Regions from separate parts of the Paenibacillus sp. EKM212P genome, predicted to be linked through region 2. Evidence: predicted binding sites of a transcription regulator. Region 2 holds the regulator's gene; the other holds the start of a gene.

Region 1 (8,736 bases), 170 kb from region 2:
ACGTGCAGTTGTTGGTCGATAATCTGTGTTCAGGTATCGGTCAAAATATACGCCTGTCGCATAATCCGATTCCTCAAATCCATAAAAGCTTTGTCCAGCTGCTTTCGCGATTTCCATACTTTTTTCGATGGAATGATAGTTCATCGTCATGAAGAAGGTACGGACAAAGTCCTTCGCTTCATTGCTTTCATACGCAATTTTGTTCTTGGCAAGATAGCCGTGCAGATTCATAACACCCAGTCCGACGGAGTGCATTTCACGGTTTGCTTTCGCAACACCCGGTGCATTAGCTACTTGGGTCATATCGCTGACCGAGGTGAGAGCAATCATACCCTCGTGAACGGATTCGCGGATTTTGCCATGTTCCATCACATTTACAATGTTCAGAGAAGCTAGATTACAGCTCACGTCCCGGCGGATGGTATCCTGTTGGCCGTAATCTGTAATTTCGGAAGTTTCCTGCAACTGGAAGATTTCCGTGCATAGGTTCGACATCTTGACTTGACCCACGTTTTTAAGAGCATGTGCCTGGTTCGCGTTACTTTTGTTCATGATATATGGATAACCAGACTCCAACTGAATCATGGCAATTTTCGTCAGCATGTCACGTGCGCTCATCGCTATTTTTTTCTTCACCCGATCGTCAGCGAGCAACGTGTCGTACATTTCATCCAAATCCATGTCGTCCAGATGCGTTCCATAGGTTTTGAACACACTGTAAGGAGCAAATACATGCAGCGGTTCATTATCTTGAGCCAGCTTGTAAAAGCGGTTTGGCACCAGCAATCCAATAGAAAGTGTCTTGAGACGTACTCTTTCGTCAGCATTGATCTTTTTGCTATCCAGGAACTCAAGCACGTCCCATCCGAAAATGTTGTAATAGGCTGCCCCAGAGCCTTTACGTTGCCCCATTTGATCTGCATAGGAGAAACCGTCTTCCATCAGCTTCAGCACAGGCATAATGCCTTTTGCTGCGCCTTCTACGCCTTTAATCGCTTCGCCGCGTGCCCGCAGTTTCGACAGGTTGACCGCAACACCGCCCCCGATTTTGGACAACTGCATGCAGGTGTTCAGCACATAGTTGATTGAGTTCAGGGAGTCGTCCATTTCGAGCAGGAAGCAGGATACCAATTCCCCACGGCGGCTTTTGCCTGCATTCAGGAAGGTTGGTGTTGCTGGCTGGAGGCGTTGCTCCATCATCGAGCGGGACAACAGGCGTGCCGTATCGGCGTTACCGCGTCCTAAATGCAGCGCGACAGCAGCAACCCGGTCAGGGTAATGTTCCAGATAGACTTTCCGGTCGTTACTCTTCATTGCATAGTCGGTGTAAAACTTGGATGCTGCCATATAGGAAGGAAATTTAAAATTATAGCTATGAGTGATATGGAAAATATCATTAATTTCGTCAGCCGTGTAGCTGTTATAGAAATTTTCGTAATAATCATTCTCAATCATATACAGCACTTGAGCGGCTGTGTCAGCAAACTTCAAACTCCGTTCCTGAACTTCCTTCATAAACTCTGCTACAGCCTCTTGGTCTTTTTCCAATTGGAAAAAGCCGTCTGTATCGCGTTTCATCAACATGTTGTTCAATTCAATATGCCGCAACTCGGCTCACCTCCTGTTTAAAACGCTCTACATCTCCGAACGTTCCAGATAATTCAAATTTACTAATCACGGGGACATTATAATGATCGGCAATCAAATCCGCACTTTTGGCAAATTTCTCACCCCAGTTACGGTTGCCGCTTGCAGCTACACCAACAAGGTTTTGAGCATTCTTTTTCAAAAAGGAAGATACCCTCTCAGGTATCTGCCCAAACCCAGTTGTATATGTAATAAGTACGTAAGGTTCTTCTATGGTCATTTGCTCCTCGATCTGAACCGCTGGAAGCTTGAGCTTGTTTATAAATCTTTTTACATTGCCGGTTTTCGAATCATATGCAATCAGCATGGTATGCAACCTCCTTAAACAATTAACGAAAAAAGAAAACGCATTGCCTGGGATCTATTATAGATGGAATCCCTTGCTGGCTGCGCCATTTAAGATTTTGACTCTATATTTACATGTATTTTCATACCTGTATCTTCAAGATATCGGGCATAAATACGTTTTTTACACTATATTTAGAGTACATTCTCTATTTTATATCTATATATAGTTTTGTCAATCGGTCTAGAGGGGATCAGCGGACCCAGATCGGGTATAAGTCCAAGCGGGGTACGGAAAAGAGCGAAAGAACTTTTTTTTCGTAAGTATGTTAAAAAAGTATTGGAGTTTTTGAGGGTGAAGATGTACGATTTGTCAATGGGCAATAGAATGGAAAATTTACATTTTACTGTAGAAAGGATGAAGCAGATGGGAAATGATTTTATGGAATTTCAATCGTTTAATATGATCTTTTTTATCGTATTTGGACTCATTGCTATTGTAATGATTATGGGAATTGTCAAAACGATAGGAGCGGGCCTGTCCAATCAAGCAGCCGAACGGATACAACGTTCATGTAAGGTTGTGGATAAACGGACGAGAGTACGTGGGGGATCAGGCGATTTTTCAGCTTCGACATATTATTATATCACCTTTGAGTTTGACGGGGGGTGAGCGTATGGAGCTGGAGGTGAAGGATACGGACTTTGGTATGATTGTGATCGGGGATCGTGGGGAGCTTCATTATAAAGGTACACGTTTTCTGGAGTTTGTAAGAGTAATGGAAGCATAAAGGTGTTGGCGGGGAGTTAGTATTGCCAAAACAAATACATAGTTGGAGGGAAGATTACGATGCCGCATATCATTGGAAAACGAATTGTATTGAGAGAATACCGTCAAGAAGATGTACCAGCTATCCGAAAATGGGTCAATGACCCGGAAATCACACGTGGTTTAAGCGACGTGTTTATCTACCCGCATTCACAGGTGAATAGCGAATCCTTTGTGCAGATGATGATTGACGGCAACCCCGAGATCAAAGGTTTTGTCATTGCGCATAAAGACACACTGGACTATATCGGACAACTGGATTTATTCAAAATCAGCTGGGTAAATCGGCACGCCACCCTTGGTGTTGTGATCGGGCGTGACGGTGACTTGGGCAAAGGCTACGGACGGGAAGCGATCCGGCTGTTACAAAAATTTGCATTTCATACGCTGAATCTGCATCGGCTGGAGCTGGAGGTCTATGCGTTCAATGAACGTGCACACCGTTGCTATTTGGCATGCGGCTTCAAGGAGGAAGGGCGGCTACGGGAAAAGCTATTCAGGGAAGGGCAATACTATGACATTATTCAGATGGGGATTTTGCGAAGCGAATACGAGGCTGCAGAGCAAGCGACGGAATCCTAAGAGTGCAATCTCATAAGCTATTTTACTCCGTCAGCTTTCTTCAATTTTTTATGAGTGAAATCACGGGGACTACGCTCATCCTTTTTCTATTAGCTAAAGGACTTTCTTTGCAGAGTGCGAACTTCTTACTAGTTGTATTCTTTGTAAGTATTTTTTTGTTTGAGATACCCACAGGGGCTATTACAGATAAGTATGTAGAAGGGCTGAACAGCATTGTCTGTCAGCCCTATAATATTTCATTAAAAGACAAACCCTATTTTTCGCCGTACCACAGTTTCAGGCGATTTTGGATTAGGCCAGTGTAGATTTCTTCAGCTTTTGGCACACCCGCCTGATCCAGCTCTTGGAGCATGCGGTCATACACAGCGTCGAACTGATCTGGCTTGGCGAGTACGGCCTCAGGAATCCGTTTGCGTACAATGTCTTGCGACTTCTGATAAATAACATTATAATTTGTATTGGTCGGAACAGGCATGTTATAGGCAGCACCCCACTCTTTTACCGGAAAATCCTTTTCGTTCGGGAACAGGTCTTTCCACGTCTGGGCTTTGTATGCCTGAAGGGACTCTTTTTCGGCTTGACTATAATTTTCGGTAATCATCTCCGGATAATTGGTTGTGTAATAGTTGCCAGAAGGGTCCTTTACGCTATCGCCGTAATGTGGCCCCCATATCCAGTACAAACCGATACCTGACTCTCTGCTAAAAGAAGCATTATCGGTGTTTTTACGTTGTTGCACATCCGCCGGAATGACTCGTTTGCCGTTCTCTACGTTGTAATGCTGGCCTTCAATTCCCCAATTGCGTAAAATTTGTCCTTCGTCGGAGGCCAGAAAATCCAGAAATTTGATAGCTCGCACCGGATTTTCACATGAGGTTGTAATTCCGATCCCGGATGCGGTATCGAAGCCAATGGGCTGGAGGGAATGATCCTCGTATTTCTCATTTAAAGTGACTGGAAAATGGGCGTAAGTGAATTCATCCTTACCTGCTGCCTTGAGCGCATTTTCGGCATCCTGATAGTTCCATTCCTGATCAATGAGTCCGATGACACGGCCTGCGGCGATTTTGGACTTATACTGATCACTTTTTTGCACAAAAGTATCCTTATCCAACAGTCCTTCATTGTACATATGGTTCAACCAACGGAAATATTCACGTTCTTCTGGGCGCTTGTAGTGAAGAATGGCTTTGTGTGTTTTAGGATCAATATAATATTCGCCATCGTCGGGTCCACCTGTAGCAGTAACAGCCGGGTTAGTCACTGTAATTTGAATTTTCCAGTCTTCGGCATCAAGTGATAGGGGGATGGTTCGCTGGCCATTGGTAGTAGGGTATTTGGCGACATAATCTTTAAGTGCTTTTTCAAAATCTTGAACGGTGCGGATTTTAGGATATCCAAGCTTCTTAAGTGCCTGATGCTGGATTTCGAAGCCGGCTTGTGCATCAAACGCGATGTGATCCACACCCAAATTGGTCGGGATCGTGTAGATGGCTGGATCTTCACTACTATATTTAATACGATTAAAATAGTCTCCATACACTTTCTTAATGTTAGGGCCGTATTTGTCAATGAGGTCGGTTAGGTCAATGAGTGCTCCGGCATCGACCAGCTTGCCAATGTCTGATTTGGGGTACACGAGATCTGGATACTCTCCGCTCGCTGCCATTAAAGCAAACTTTTCCTCGCCTCGGCCATTGACAGCATGTTCAGCATTTAGCGTAACGCCCGTTTTCTTGATAATTTCCTGCCCGACAGCATCCTTCATGTTGTTCCAGTTAGAGCTGGAATCACCGCCAAAGAAAGTAAATGTAATAGGGCTGGTGTCATTAGGATCTTCCTTTTCTGCCTTACTGCTTGTTCCGTTCGCACAGCCCGTTGTAACGAGCAGCAGCAAAGACAGGAGCAGGATGGAGCTCTGACGTACCGACCTGTTCATGAACATTTGCAAATCCCCCTTAATAAGTATGATTTACACAATGTAAGTGCTTTCAATATTAAATTGTAGGAAATAAAAAACCTCACGTCAAGTTATTTATGATTGTTTGTTATGCGGTTTGTTTTTTTATTAAGCAAACATATTTTGGTGGAGGGTGTGGAATTGTACAAATCTATCATTTGATGATCTAAAACAAAGTATGCTACGATGGTACCAGTTTATAGGTACACCCGTGTATTAGAAAGGCTAAGGTAGAAAAAGATTCCGAATAGGGTTGGGTGAGAAGATGCGTGGAAAAGTAACGTTGCAAGAAATTGCGGATGCGGCGGGCGTTTCAAAGTTCGCTGTTTCGCGTGCACTGTCAGGCAAACCCGGTGTAAGTGAAGAGACAAGGGCGGTTCTGGTCAAGCTTGCTGCCCAGATGGGCTATTTTCGCAGTCATCCCAAAATGACAGGGGTAGAGCCTCGGGACACAGATCCCAGAGAATGGTCGGGTACCGTGCTAGTGTTATTTCCGAATATTAGGTACCAGAACAGGGAATCCAGGTACTGGGGGCCTGTATTTGAAGGGATTTCCGAGCGTCTGAACCGTAAGGGTATGGATATGATCACGTTAACGGAGCCCTCGACTGAAGATACGTTTTCTCTACTGAACCCGGAGGCGATTAAAGGGATTATCACAGTAGGAACGATTTCAACTTCGTTGTTGCTGAACATTTATCGGATGGGTATTCCGGTCGTTATGGTAGATCATTGGGATTCTGCATTTTTAAGTGATACGGTGTTTACAGATAATCGCACATGCATGAGTGAATTAATGAAGGACTTGCTGTGCAGGGGCTATACCCGCTTTCAGTTTGTGGGTCATATTGATGACGCTCACAGTTTCTACGAACGCTGGGAAGCTTGTCGTTCCACACTGGAAATGAGCGGAGTAGAATTGCGGCAGAATAAAGCCCTTCTTCACGGAGGAGCGCAGGCGCTTGCTGAGGAAATGGACAAGTTGTCTGAGGACGAACTGCCTGAGGTTTTTGTATGTGCTAATGATGTGACTGCTGCGCAAGTCGTGGATGTGCTGAAAGAAAAGGGGATTGACGTTCCGAGGCGTTGCGGAGTGACCGGGTTTGACGATACGAATGAACAAATGCCGATTTATGCCACGGTGAGAGTGGATAAGGAATTGCTGGGAATGCGTGCAGTGGACCAGTTGTTGTGGCGCATAACGAACCCGGACTCGCCTGTCGAGAAAAAATTGCTACATGCTGAGCTATTCGTACGGGAAGTTCATGCACCCCGGATCAGTCGGGAAAATGATGACCGTGAGCGTTCCATCAGCACAATCACATATAGTTAATGTCCAGGTACGTGTTATGACACCATACACCGTGGAGACGAAGGAGGTCGCTTTTAGCCTGTTTAGGGGCAGAGGGCGACTTTTATTTTGTATTTTGTCATTTGTTCCAAAAAACAATTGACTACTTTGTTAGCTTAATGTTATTTTTGTTATGTTACTGATGAATCCAGATGTTCCCAATCATGCTTATAGGGAGGCTTGTGACGATGGTTAATGTGATAGGGTTGGATGGCTGGAGGTTTAGGGAAGCACAAAGTGATGAGTGGCTCAGCGCGAAAGTGCCGGGTTGTGTGCATACCGATCTTTTACGACATGGCAAAATTCCTGATCCGTTTATCGGTATGAACGAGATGGAGGTACAGTGGATTGATAAGCAGGATTGGGTATATGAAGCCCATTTTGAGATAAATGCAGATCAGCTTCAATGTCAATGTGTAGAGTTGGTGTTGGAAGGTCTGGACACATACGCGGATGTAAAAGTGAATGGTCAATCTGTCTTGTCAGCCAATAATATGTTTCGGGTATGGAGACAAGATGTGAAGGCATTTGTTCAGCAAGGGGGAAATCGGCTGGAAATCAGTTTTCGTTCTCCGATTGCTGAAGATGTACCCAAGCTGGAAAGCTTAGGTTATGGACTCCCTGCACCCAATGATCAGTCCGAGATAGGTGGTTTGTCCGACAAAAAGGTAAGCGTTTTCGCACGTAAGGCTCCCTACCACTATGGTTGGGATTGGGGACCGAGGCTGGTGACGAGCGGTATCTGGAGAGAGGTCCGGATCGAAGCGTGGTCTGGTCTGATCGTGAGAGACTTGTTTATTCGACAGGACGAGGTGAACTCGGTAGGGGCTAAACTCATGGCAGTGGTAGAGATCGAAAATGCAGATGAGATTAGAGATGCCGAGTTGCGTATTTCCGCTGACGGGAAGGTGTGGTCCAAGCCAGTTCGGCTGCTGAAGGGGAAGCAGACGGTGGAGCTGGAGCTGGAGATGAAGAAGCCGAAGCTGTGGTGGTGCCGTGGGCTGGGGGAGCCGCATCTATATACGTTTGTGGCCGAATTGGTGGAACAAGAACAAGGAGCTGTAATCGCGGAAAAATCAGTAAAAACGGGGCTGCGTTCCATCCGTCTTGTACGTGAACGGGATGCAGCAGGAGAGAGCTTTTATTTTGAGCTGAACGGAATTCCAGTGTTTGCAAAAGGGGCTAACCATATTCCGAATGACAGCTTTGTCACTGAAGTTACGATGGAACGATATCGGTATGAAATTGCCAGTGCAGCCGCCTCGAATATGAATATGCTGCGGGTGTGGGGTGGCGGTATTTATGAACAAGACGTATTTTATGAGCTTTGTGATGAATACGGTTTGCTCGTGTGGCAAGATTTTATGTTCGCCTGCAGCATGTACCCAGGGGATGAGGGTTTTATGCACAATGTGGCACAGGAAGCCGAGGACAATATTAAGCGGCTGCGTCATCATCCCTGCATTGCCTTATGGTGCGGCAACAATGAGATCGATTCTGCATGGGCGCATTATGAAGAGAATGGAGGCTGGGGCTGGAAAAAGAACTACACACCTGAGCAACGGGAACGCCTGTGGGATGATTATGAAACGCTCTTTCATCGGATTCTACCGGAGGCGGTACACACCTGGTCTGCGCAGACAGCCTATTGGCCCTCCTCCCCGCTGATTGACCTGACGAGAGATCGGAACCAGCATGCCCATCGGTCTTCAACTGCAGGTGATATTCATTATTGGGGTGTATGGCACGCGTCTGAGCCCTTTGAGAATTATCATGTACATGTGGGCCGTTTTATGAGTGAATATGGTTTTCAGTCCTTTCCTGAATACAAGTCTGTTCGTACTTATGCGGAAGAGAAGGATTTAGAGCTGGAATCTGCGGTGATGCTGGCACATCAGAAGAACGATGCGGGCAATCGTCTGATTAAAGAATATATGGAGCGGTACATGCGAGAACCAAAGGATTTTACAAGTTTTCTTCCCATGAGCCAAATTTTACAGGCAGAAGCAATGAAAGCAGCTATAGAGGCGCATCGTCGTCACATGCCTTATTGCATGGGAACATTATACTGGCAAATGAATG
Region 2 (8,736 bases):
GCGTTAACTGTGGCACATTGATCGAAAAATCTGTCGTAGCCGGACGTGGCACACATCATTGTCCGGTCTGCCAGCCTTTGCGCTAAACAGGCACAGTCACCCCAAGCCCATCCCTCTCATATATTGTTCCAAGTACCAATACTGCGGAGGGTTCGGTTGTTATAAGGCCTTGCCTTCGCAATGGGAGGGAATTGGAGTGGCTAATCATTGGGGAGCCCTGCTGTTACTGGCATTTGCGCTAAGTTTGGATAGTTTCGGAGTCGGTGTTACATATGGACTGCGCAAAATGAAAATTCCACTGTTGTCGATTGCTATCATCTCCATATGTTCAGGTTTGGTGATCGGCATATCCATGCAATTGGGCGCATTACTATCTCATGTTCTGTCTCCTGTATATACGACCGTTTTCGGCGCTGTCATCCTGATCTGTATCGGCTGTTACTCTTTGATTCAAGCTCTGCACCGCAAAGAGGATTCGCCAGAGGATTCAGCGGAAGCCTCTCGGCGGCTGCTTCTTACAGAACAAACTGATCCAGTGAGCAGATCTGTTCTTGGAGAGAAGAAGTGTATAGAGGGTGATGATACAGAGTCTTTCCTTAGCTCAAGAAAAGATCTGTCGGCAGAAGCTTCTGTGGAGCAGCAGGAGCGAACGCTATTTTCTCTGGAGTTCCGCAAATGGGGACTTGTTATTCGGATTCTTCGAAGTCCGTCTGCTGCGGATATGGACCGTTCCGGCAGTATATCTGCTACCGAAGCGGTTTGGCTGGGCATTGCATTATCGGTCGATGCGTTCGGAGCGGGACTCGGGGCAGCTATGCTTGGTTTTCAGCCACTGTCTACTGCGCTGGCTATTACGTTATTCAGTGGAACATTTTTGATTGCAGGGATGAAGGCAGGCTTCTTTCTATCAGCATTTCGATTTATGAAGGCGCTGGGTGTATTGCCGGCATTAATACTGATTATGATGGGCATATTGAAGCTGTTATGAGGTGAAAGAGCATGAATATCGGATTAACCGGAGGTATTGCTACCGGAAAAAGCACCGTGTCGGCTCTTTTGGTCGCCAAAGGTGCGCTGCTGATCGACGCAGATGCCATTGCCCGGGAAGTCATGCTTCCGGGGCATCCGGTGCTGGCGGCGGTCATACAGCATTTTGGACAAGCTATAGTGAACAATGACGGAACCCTGCACCGCAAAAAACTGGGTGAGATTGTATTCGGAGACCCTGCCCAGCGGCAGGTACTTAACGATATTACACATCCTGCTATTCGTGAGGAAATGCGTATGCGCATGGAAGCATATGAACGGGAACAGCCGGACAAGCTTGTTTTGGCAGATATCCCGTTACTGTACGAGTCCGGGCTGGAGAGCTTGTACGAGGAAATTATGGTTGTGTACGTACCACGTGATATTCAGCTCCAGCGTCTGATGCTCAGAGACGGTCTGACGGAGGAGCAAGCTGGACTTAGGCTGTCCGCACAAATGGATATTGAACAAAAGAAAAGCTTGGCCGATATCGTTATCGATAATAGCGGAACACAGACTGAGACGAAGCGACAAATTGATCAATTTTGGCAGCGGAAGGGACTTGCATGAATATTTTGCGAAAGAAAAGAGTCCTGCTCACTTTGTTTGTCGGGTTTGTCCTGATCCTGTTCCTTAATTCAAATTGGATGTCCTGGTTCTATCCAATTCAATATAAGGATGAGATTCGGCAGTATTCACAAACGTATGAAGTGGACCCATTTTTGGTGGCGTCTATTATCCGTGTAGAAACCAATTTTAAAACCAGCAAGCAGTCGCATAAGGGGGCACTGGGCCTGATGCAGATTATGCCGAATACGGCAAATTGGATTATGGACAGCGCCCAGATTCAAAAGGTTCCGCTGGACAGTGTCAAGCACGAGCCTGGCACCAATATTGAGCTGGGAACCTGGTATTTGCATAACCTATCCATGAAGTTTCAGGATAATCCTGTAGCAATCGTAGCTGCTTACAATGCAGGGCCAGGGAAAGTTCAGGAGTGGCTGGATAAGGGAGTGTGGGATGGAAAAGAAGAGTCCATTAAGCAAATCCCTTTTGGTGAGACACGACATTATGTACAGCGGGTCATTTATTACTACAGGCAATACACGAAAATTTATAATGATTTTTAAATGGCAAGTTAATGACATGATTGACTTTTCGCTTTAAAATGAAAAAAGCGCAGGACAGGCTGTTTTTAGCAGCCCATCCATACACTTTATCTTGTTATTTCTGCATTATTACCGCGATTATTGGTATTGACCTGCCAATTGTTGTTCGGCGATCGTTACGAGGCGTTTTGTGATGTAGCCCCCGATCGAACCGTTCTCATAGGAAGTCATGTTACCTTGGTATCCATCTTGAGGAATGCTGATACCCAGCTCTTGAGCGATTTCATATTTCATTTGCTCCAGAGCGCCGGAGGATCTGCTGACTACCAGATTGTTGGAGTTGCCATTGTTTCCTTGTGCCATTGTTGTTCACCTCCTCGCGATGTGGTAAACATATTATGATCCGTTTCGACAAAATTATTACTAAAAATCTTCGGGAATTTATTGGAAAAAGAAAGTGGTGAGATTATGAAGTGTCCGTATTGTGCCTACAATGGCACGAAAGTGTTGGATTCGCGACCTGCGAATGATAATAAGTCCATCCGTCGCCGCCGTGAATGTGAACAGTGTGCCAGGCGTTTTACCACCTTTGAAATGGTGGAGGAAACCCCGCTCATGGTCATCAAAAAAGACGGCAGCCGTGAAGAATTTAGTCGTGATAAAATGCTGCGCGGTCTCATTCGGGCCTGCGAGAAGCGCCCAGTATCCGTCGAGCAACTGGATATGATCGTATCCCAGGTAGAGAATGCTATCCGCAACACAGCAGCCACAGAAGTGGATAGCCAGCAGATCGGTGAGCTGGTCATGGAACAGCTTTACCCAGTGGATGAAGTCGCCTACGTACGTTTTGCGTCCGTCTATCGTCAGTTTAAAGACATCAATATGTTTATGAAGGAACTGAAAACACTATTATCTAAAGATACAGCCAGCGACTGATCGCTGACTGTATCTTTCTTGGGACAAAGTGGGAAGATGATTATATTTTTTTATAAAAGTATTGACACAGGAATAAAAATTTTATATGATATAGAAGTCGCTTGAAACGTTGATTAACTTACTTGCGATGGGGCCTTAGCTCAGCTGGGAGAGCGCATCGCTGGCAGCGATGAGGTCAGGGGTTCGATCCCCCTAGGCTCCACCAAACTTTTATTATGGACTCTTAGCTCAGTTGGTAGAGCAGTTGACTCTTAATCAATTGGTCCAGGGTTCGAGTCCCTGAGAGTCCATTCTTTAGAAAAAAAACGGCAGAGATGCCGTTTTTTTGTTGTTTATAGATCTATTCCCAGTCTAACCGAGAACAGTTATGGGATTTTCATTAGCATATTCAAAAGAAGTATGGCAAAAAAGAACATCCTTGTTTAACGCTGATTGACATAATCGGCAAGGATTTTGAGATACTCGTCATTCACCAATTTTCTTGGGGCGAATACGGCTGTTAAAAAAGTTAGAGATTTTGAACGCGCAATTTTTTCATCCATCATGGAATGGTCGGCTTCAGGTAAATGAATCACGGACAGCAGCTCTGCGGGTATTTTCTGGCGGTAGACTCGCTCGGTATCCTGTACATCAACATTAATATCTTTGCCAGCCAGAACCAAGAGTACAGGAGAATGGAAGTGACTTAATTCTTTGGTGGAATCAGACCGAAAGTTTTTGCCTATAAAGCTCCATCTTTCTTTGGACATCATATCGTCAGGATCCGCTATGCTTAGGTATTCTTCATAAGAAGCATGTTTTTTCAGTAACTGTAGAATCTCTTGATCGTAGTTCAATGTCTTTTGAATTTCTTGCGGAGTAGCTCCTTCTTGCTCCATTTCTTTTCTGGTATTAAATTGTCCTTGGGAAATCCAGTTCACGGCAGGCGATACAAGGATGCTGAATGCAATATCATGTTCCTCTTTAACGATCTTCGGAATGACCCATCCTGCTTGACTGGCTCCCCATAGGCCGATTTTTTGCGTATCAATCATCGGCAAGGTTCTCGCCCAGTCTATTGCATATCGGATCTCCTGTGCGCGGTCCTCCATGCTTTGATCCAGCCAATTGCCAGGGGCACTATTAATACCGGGCTTATTCAATGACAGGGAGGCATAACCCTTGGAGGCGAACTTTTCCCACAGTGGTTTGTATCCATCATCATATGTGTCATTAATAGGACCATCCCCATGCACAAAAACAACTAATCCAACCTTTCCCGAGTAACCCTTAGGCAAAGCTAATGTACCCGTTAACAGCCCTTTAGGTGTCGTGATTTGTATTTTTTCTTCTGTCATCTTGTAGGAATTTTGATATAGAACAATGAGTATCAAGGCAACAGCTAGAGCTGCCGCAATACCAAAAGTAAGCTTAAATGTTTTTTTCAATGGTGTTCTCTCCTCGAATGCAGGTTCTCTTTCCAACTCATCAGATGCCATACAGGCTCCTTGAACCAAAAATGCCGTAACCCATTATATTTGGATTGTTCTACTTCAAACGCCAGTTTGTGATACAAATGGATAGCCCCTTGGTTCTTATGCGCTACATGAAGCGTCAATGCATGAAACCCAGATTCAACCATAAATTGCTGTGCGAAAGCTAGAAGACGGCGTCCTATTCCCTGGTTACGATGACTTGAACGAATCGCCAAATGATCAATGTAACATTCATTTGCAACGGGGGTATACTCCAGCGCATGCATACCTGTCAAAAATTTAAATACATTGAAGCAACCAAACTGTTTTAGGAGCGGAGCTAAAGAAATGGGGTTTGTTTCAGGAAGTGAAGAGGAGGGGGCCTTCCATTTGAGGGAAAGAACACCGACAACATCTTCGTTCTCTTTGGCTACAAATTGTTTCATAGATGAAGAATAAGGATTTTGAACCCAAACCTGCATTAACAACTGCTGTATAGCTTGATCCTCCAGTGTAACAAGAGATTGGAATTTTGTTTTAAACGATTCGACTAAAAGACTGCAAACGGCTTCATGGTCTTGTTTCTGGTATGCAACAATGTCAAAGGATTTTGCACTCATGTAACGCCCTCCAAGATTTATTCTACTTTAACCTGAATTTCGTATTGCAGCTTGTTGTTGTCGAACATCGAAAGATAAGATTTTTCTACTAGAACAATCTTGCTTTGGCAGTTATATTGGTGATGAGCTACATATCGTTCCATTTGTTTAATTTCATAATCAATCTCAGGCTCTTCAATGACGGAAAGATGCTTATAAAGATAGTTTCCTTCTTCCAGAATATAGTCAGCCACATCCACCGTTTCATAACACAGCTTCACCTGTCCGGCATCAGACAAGTAATGCAGGTCATTTTCAAATAATCGAGGTGGGGCAGGGTGGTGTTCAAATAAGTTTCCGGCAGTGAGCTCTTGACCATTCTCCAATGCAAACCATAGCTTTAAATGACGGGGACCTAATCGTTTGACCTGATATTCATCATTTCGCTGAGTCAGGCTATCATGTTCTTCTAGCACTTTGTGAATAAACTGTTCATGCATCTTCAAGTTAGCTATTTCAGCTTGTACCTTCTGCAACGAATGCTCTAAAAGCTGGTTATAGTCATCGGCAGCATAGGAAGTCATACATTCTTGAATCTGACCGACAGGGACATTTAATTTGCGTAACAATAAAATATGCGAAAGCTGATAAATCTCATGAATCCCGTACATCCGATATTGATTTTCTTCTGTATGTGATGGATACAGGATTCCCTTTTCTTCAAAATATCGCAGTTGATGTACAGATACATTCATGAGCTGAGCAAGCTGACTGATCGTAATGTGTTCTTTCAATGACAGGACTCCTTACTGATAGTTGAATAACTCCACTATAAACCTTAGGTCAGACCTAGGGTCAATAGAAAATATCAAATCAAATTTTGGATAGGCGTAGGTGTCGAGCATTTGATGCCCATACCAAGGGGAGGCTGGAGAGTTTACCTGACGGTGATAACCCGTTATAATCATAAGATTAGTGAGCATAAACAAGATGCTCAGGATGAAGGTTAGAATGGGGAAATCATGTTGAAAACTTTTAAAAAGGTATACATTGAGATAACGAGCATTTGCAATCTCGCATGCAGTTTTTGTCCTCAAACACAGCGTGTCAAAAAATTTATTGATCCGGAAATCTTTCGAAATGTGCTTGATCAGGTCAAACCACATACGGATTACATCTATTTGCATGTAAAAGGAGAGCCGTTGCTCCATCCGAAAATTGATCTTTTGCTGGAAAGTGCTCATGAGAAAGGATTGAAGGTCAATATTACCACCAATGGTACCTTGCTGCCGAAGACCGGACATAAGCTGCTTGGGCAACCAGCGCTGCGTCAGATGAACTTCTCTCTTCACAGCTTTGACGGGCACGAAGGCTCCGTGGATCGAGAAGGATATTTGGGTAATATTTTCACGTTTGTAAGAGAAGCAGTAAAACACAATGTCATTATTTCGTTCCGTCTCTGGAACCTGACTCAGGATAATCTGACTAATGTGCAGCGTCAGCGCAACCGGGAAACGCTTGAACGACTGGAGCAAGAGTTTGGACTGGACTATCGGATTGAGGAAAAGGTGATACCAGGCAGTGGGGTCAAAATCGCACCAAACGTTTATTTGAATCAAGACCATGAATTTGAATGGCCGAGCCTCAGTGCCCCGGAAGATGACGGAAAAGGCTTTTGCCATGCACTCCGTAGCCAGGCGGCGGTATTGGTGGATGGAACGGTGGTCCCTTGCTGTCTGGATGGAGAAGGCGTCATAAATTTAGGTAACGTGCATGAACAATCTTTTTCCGACATTGTGGAAGGGGAGCGTGCAAACCGTCTGTACTTCGGGTTCTCTAAGAGAGAAGCGGTAGAAGAGTTATGCCGAAAATGCGGGTACCGCAAACGATTTGGAACATAACGGAGATTTGGCAGGTGGAGACTTCGAATCTCTGACAAATCGTTACCTCCGTTTTGAGTTTAGATTCTTAGGAAAAATCCGCTAAACATCAAGGATTTCTTGGTGTTTAGCGGATTTTTTGCATACGTAAAACATACTTACATTCAACTATTAACCAGCGCTTTGGCATACTGTTTGCCTGCCGAGAGAAGGCTGTCACTCAGTTTAGGATCATTAACAGAACGTGCAAGCACAAGAGAACCAACCATACTACTGAACAATGCACTGCCCTTGGACTGATCCATTCCCCCCAAATTGGAGATAAACGTAATCATTCTTTCCAACTCCTGCGTGAATATCTGCCGGATTTCTTCGGAAGAACGGGCTATTTCTACGGAAAGGGCAGGAATAATACAGCCTATTTCTGTTCGATCACGGTGATGGGTGCTTAAATAGTAATCGATGACAACATTAATTTTAGGATCTTGCTTTTCTTGGTCAACGGCCTCCTGAAGCAGTGCGAGGGTATCACTGACGGCATAGCGACAGGCTTCGGCGACTAGCTGTTCTTTGTTATCAAAGTGTGAATAAAACCCGCCGTGAGTTAATCCTGCCCCTTTCATAATAAAGGGCACACTTACATCTTGAATACCGTTGGCACGGAAAGCTTGGGCAGCACTTTCAACGATCTTACTCCGCACTTTCATCTTATGGCCTTTTGGATAAGGCATTGTAATCACTCCACGGGTTTATAATGCTAACTTCAAAATATTATAATCATCATAATAAAACGTGTCAATTTGTCTTCCTATAACGACAACTTCAGAAAGGCTGATCAAGACTATTGACGCTTTTAAAATATGATGACTATAATATATTATAGTCATCATATTTTAAATCATGCCATTTTAACAGGAGGTATTAGTTATGAGCAAGCATGAATCTGTAGAAACACTGGTCATTGGATCAGGGCCAGGAGGTTATGTGGCAGCATTGCGTTCTTCTCAGCTTGGAATGAAAACGGCGATTGTTGAACGCAGTCAGCTAGGTGGAGTGTGCACGAATGTGGGCTGCATTCCATCCAAAGCTTTGATTGCCGAAGCACATCGCTATGAGATACTCAGGCAGGTAAATCAGGCAGATGCAGCGATGTCATTCGTGAATGCTCAGGCTTTCAAACAGGGGATTGTGAATAAGCAGGCAGGCGGAGTTGGCTTTTTAATGAAAACGGCAGGTGTGAGCATTCTGGAAGGGGAGGCGAGTTTGGTTGATGGGCATACAGCCATCATCAATCAAAATGGAGCGGAACAAACGATATCCTTTAAGTATGCCATATTGGCAACCGGCTCCCGTCCAATCGAGCTGAAAGCATTTCCGTTTGGCGGACGTATTTTGTCCTCTACAGAGGCGCTTTCGCTTCCAGCGGTTCCGTCCAGCCTGATCGTGATAGGTGGTGGATATATTGGCGTTGAGCTTGGACAAATGTATGCCAAATTTGGAACAAAGGTAATGATTCTGGAGGGAGGGGAACGGGTGCTGCCGGGATTTGAGACGGACCTTGTGGCCCCTGTTGTTAAGCAATTGAAAACAGATGGTGCAAGCATCGTAACTGGGGCGATAGCCGAAAAAGTCGTGCAGAATACGGATACTATTACGCTGCATTATTCAAAAGATCAAGAGCAGCATCATGTCACCGCTGAGTTTGTATTAGTTACTGTAGGCAGAAAACCGA

What was found. Region 2 encodes NrdR, which represses ribonucleotide reductase genes. Its sites were predicted from a motif close to AACACNATATATNGTGTT; they were not measured.
Region 1: a site for NrdR is predicted at 2,118-2,135, ahead of nrdI (class Ib ribonucleoside-diphosphate reductase assembly flavoprotein NrdI). Genes of this name have one in related genera too.

What each region holds. Positions count from the first base shown of each region.
Region 1 covers NZ_JAAMNR010000001.1:435,054-443,789, reverse strand. Annotated here, with positions in the region: gene nrdE (class 1b ribonucleoside-diphosphate reductase subunit alpha) at 1-1,608, opposite strand, end outside; gene nrdI (class Ib ribonucleoside-diphosphate reductase assembly flavoprotein NrdI) at 1,595-1,954, opposite strand; gene G9G54_RS26185 (DUF2500 domain-containing protein) at 2,321-2,605, shown strand; gene G9G54_RS26180 (DUF2500 family protein) at 2,610-2,723, shown strand; gene G9G54_RS02030 (GNAT family N-acetyltransferase) at 2,783-3,343, shown strand; gene G9G54_RS02020 (ABC transporter substrate-binding protein) at 3,597-5,288, opposite strand; gene G9G54_RS02015 (LacI family DNA-binding transcriptional regulator) at 5,569-6,636, shown strand; gene G9G54_RS02010 (beta-mannosidase) at 6,843-8,736, shown strand, end outside.
Region 2 covers NZ_JAAMNR010000001.1:605,767-614,502, reverse strand. Annotated here, with positions in the region: gene mutM (DNA-formamidopyrimidine glycosylase) at 1-86, shown strand, start outside; gene G9G54_RS02910 (MntP/YtaF family protein) at 197-988, shown strand; gene coaE (dephospho-CoA kinase) at 1,000-1,596, shown strand; gene G9G54_RS02900 (lytic transglycosylase domain-containing protein) at 1,593-2,156, shown strand; gene G9G54_RS02895 (alpha/beta-type small acid-soluble spore protein) at 2,274-2,498, opposite strand; gene nrdR (transcriptional regulator NrdR) at 2,604-3,071, shown strand; tRNA gene G9G54_RS02885 (tRNA-Ala) at 3,201-3,276, shown strand; tRNA gene G9G54_RS02880 (tRNA-Lys) at 3,289-3,361, shown strand; gene G9G54_RS02875 (alpha/beta hydrolase family protein) at 3,494-4,498, opposite strand; gene G9G54_RS02870 (GNAT family N-acetyltransferase) at 4,495-5,145, opposite strand; gene G9G54_RS02865 (helix-turn-helix domain-containing protein) at 5,163-5,918, opposite strand; gene G9G54_RS02860 (radical SAM/SPASM domain-containing protein) at 6,147-7,025, shown strand; gene G9G54_RS02855 (TetR/AcrR family transcriptional regulator) at 7,169-7,735, opposite strand; gene lpdA (dihydrolipoyl dehydrogenase) at 7,932-8,736, shown strand, end outside.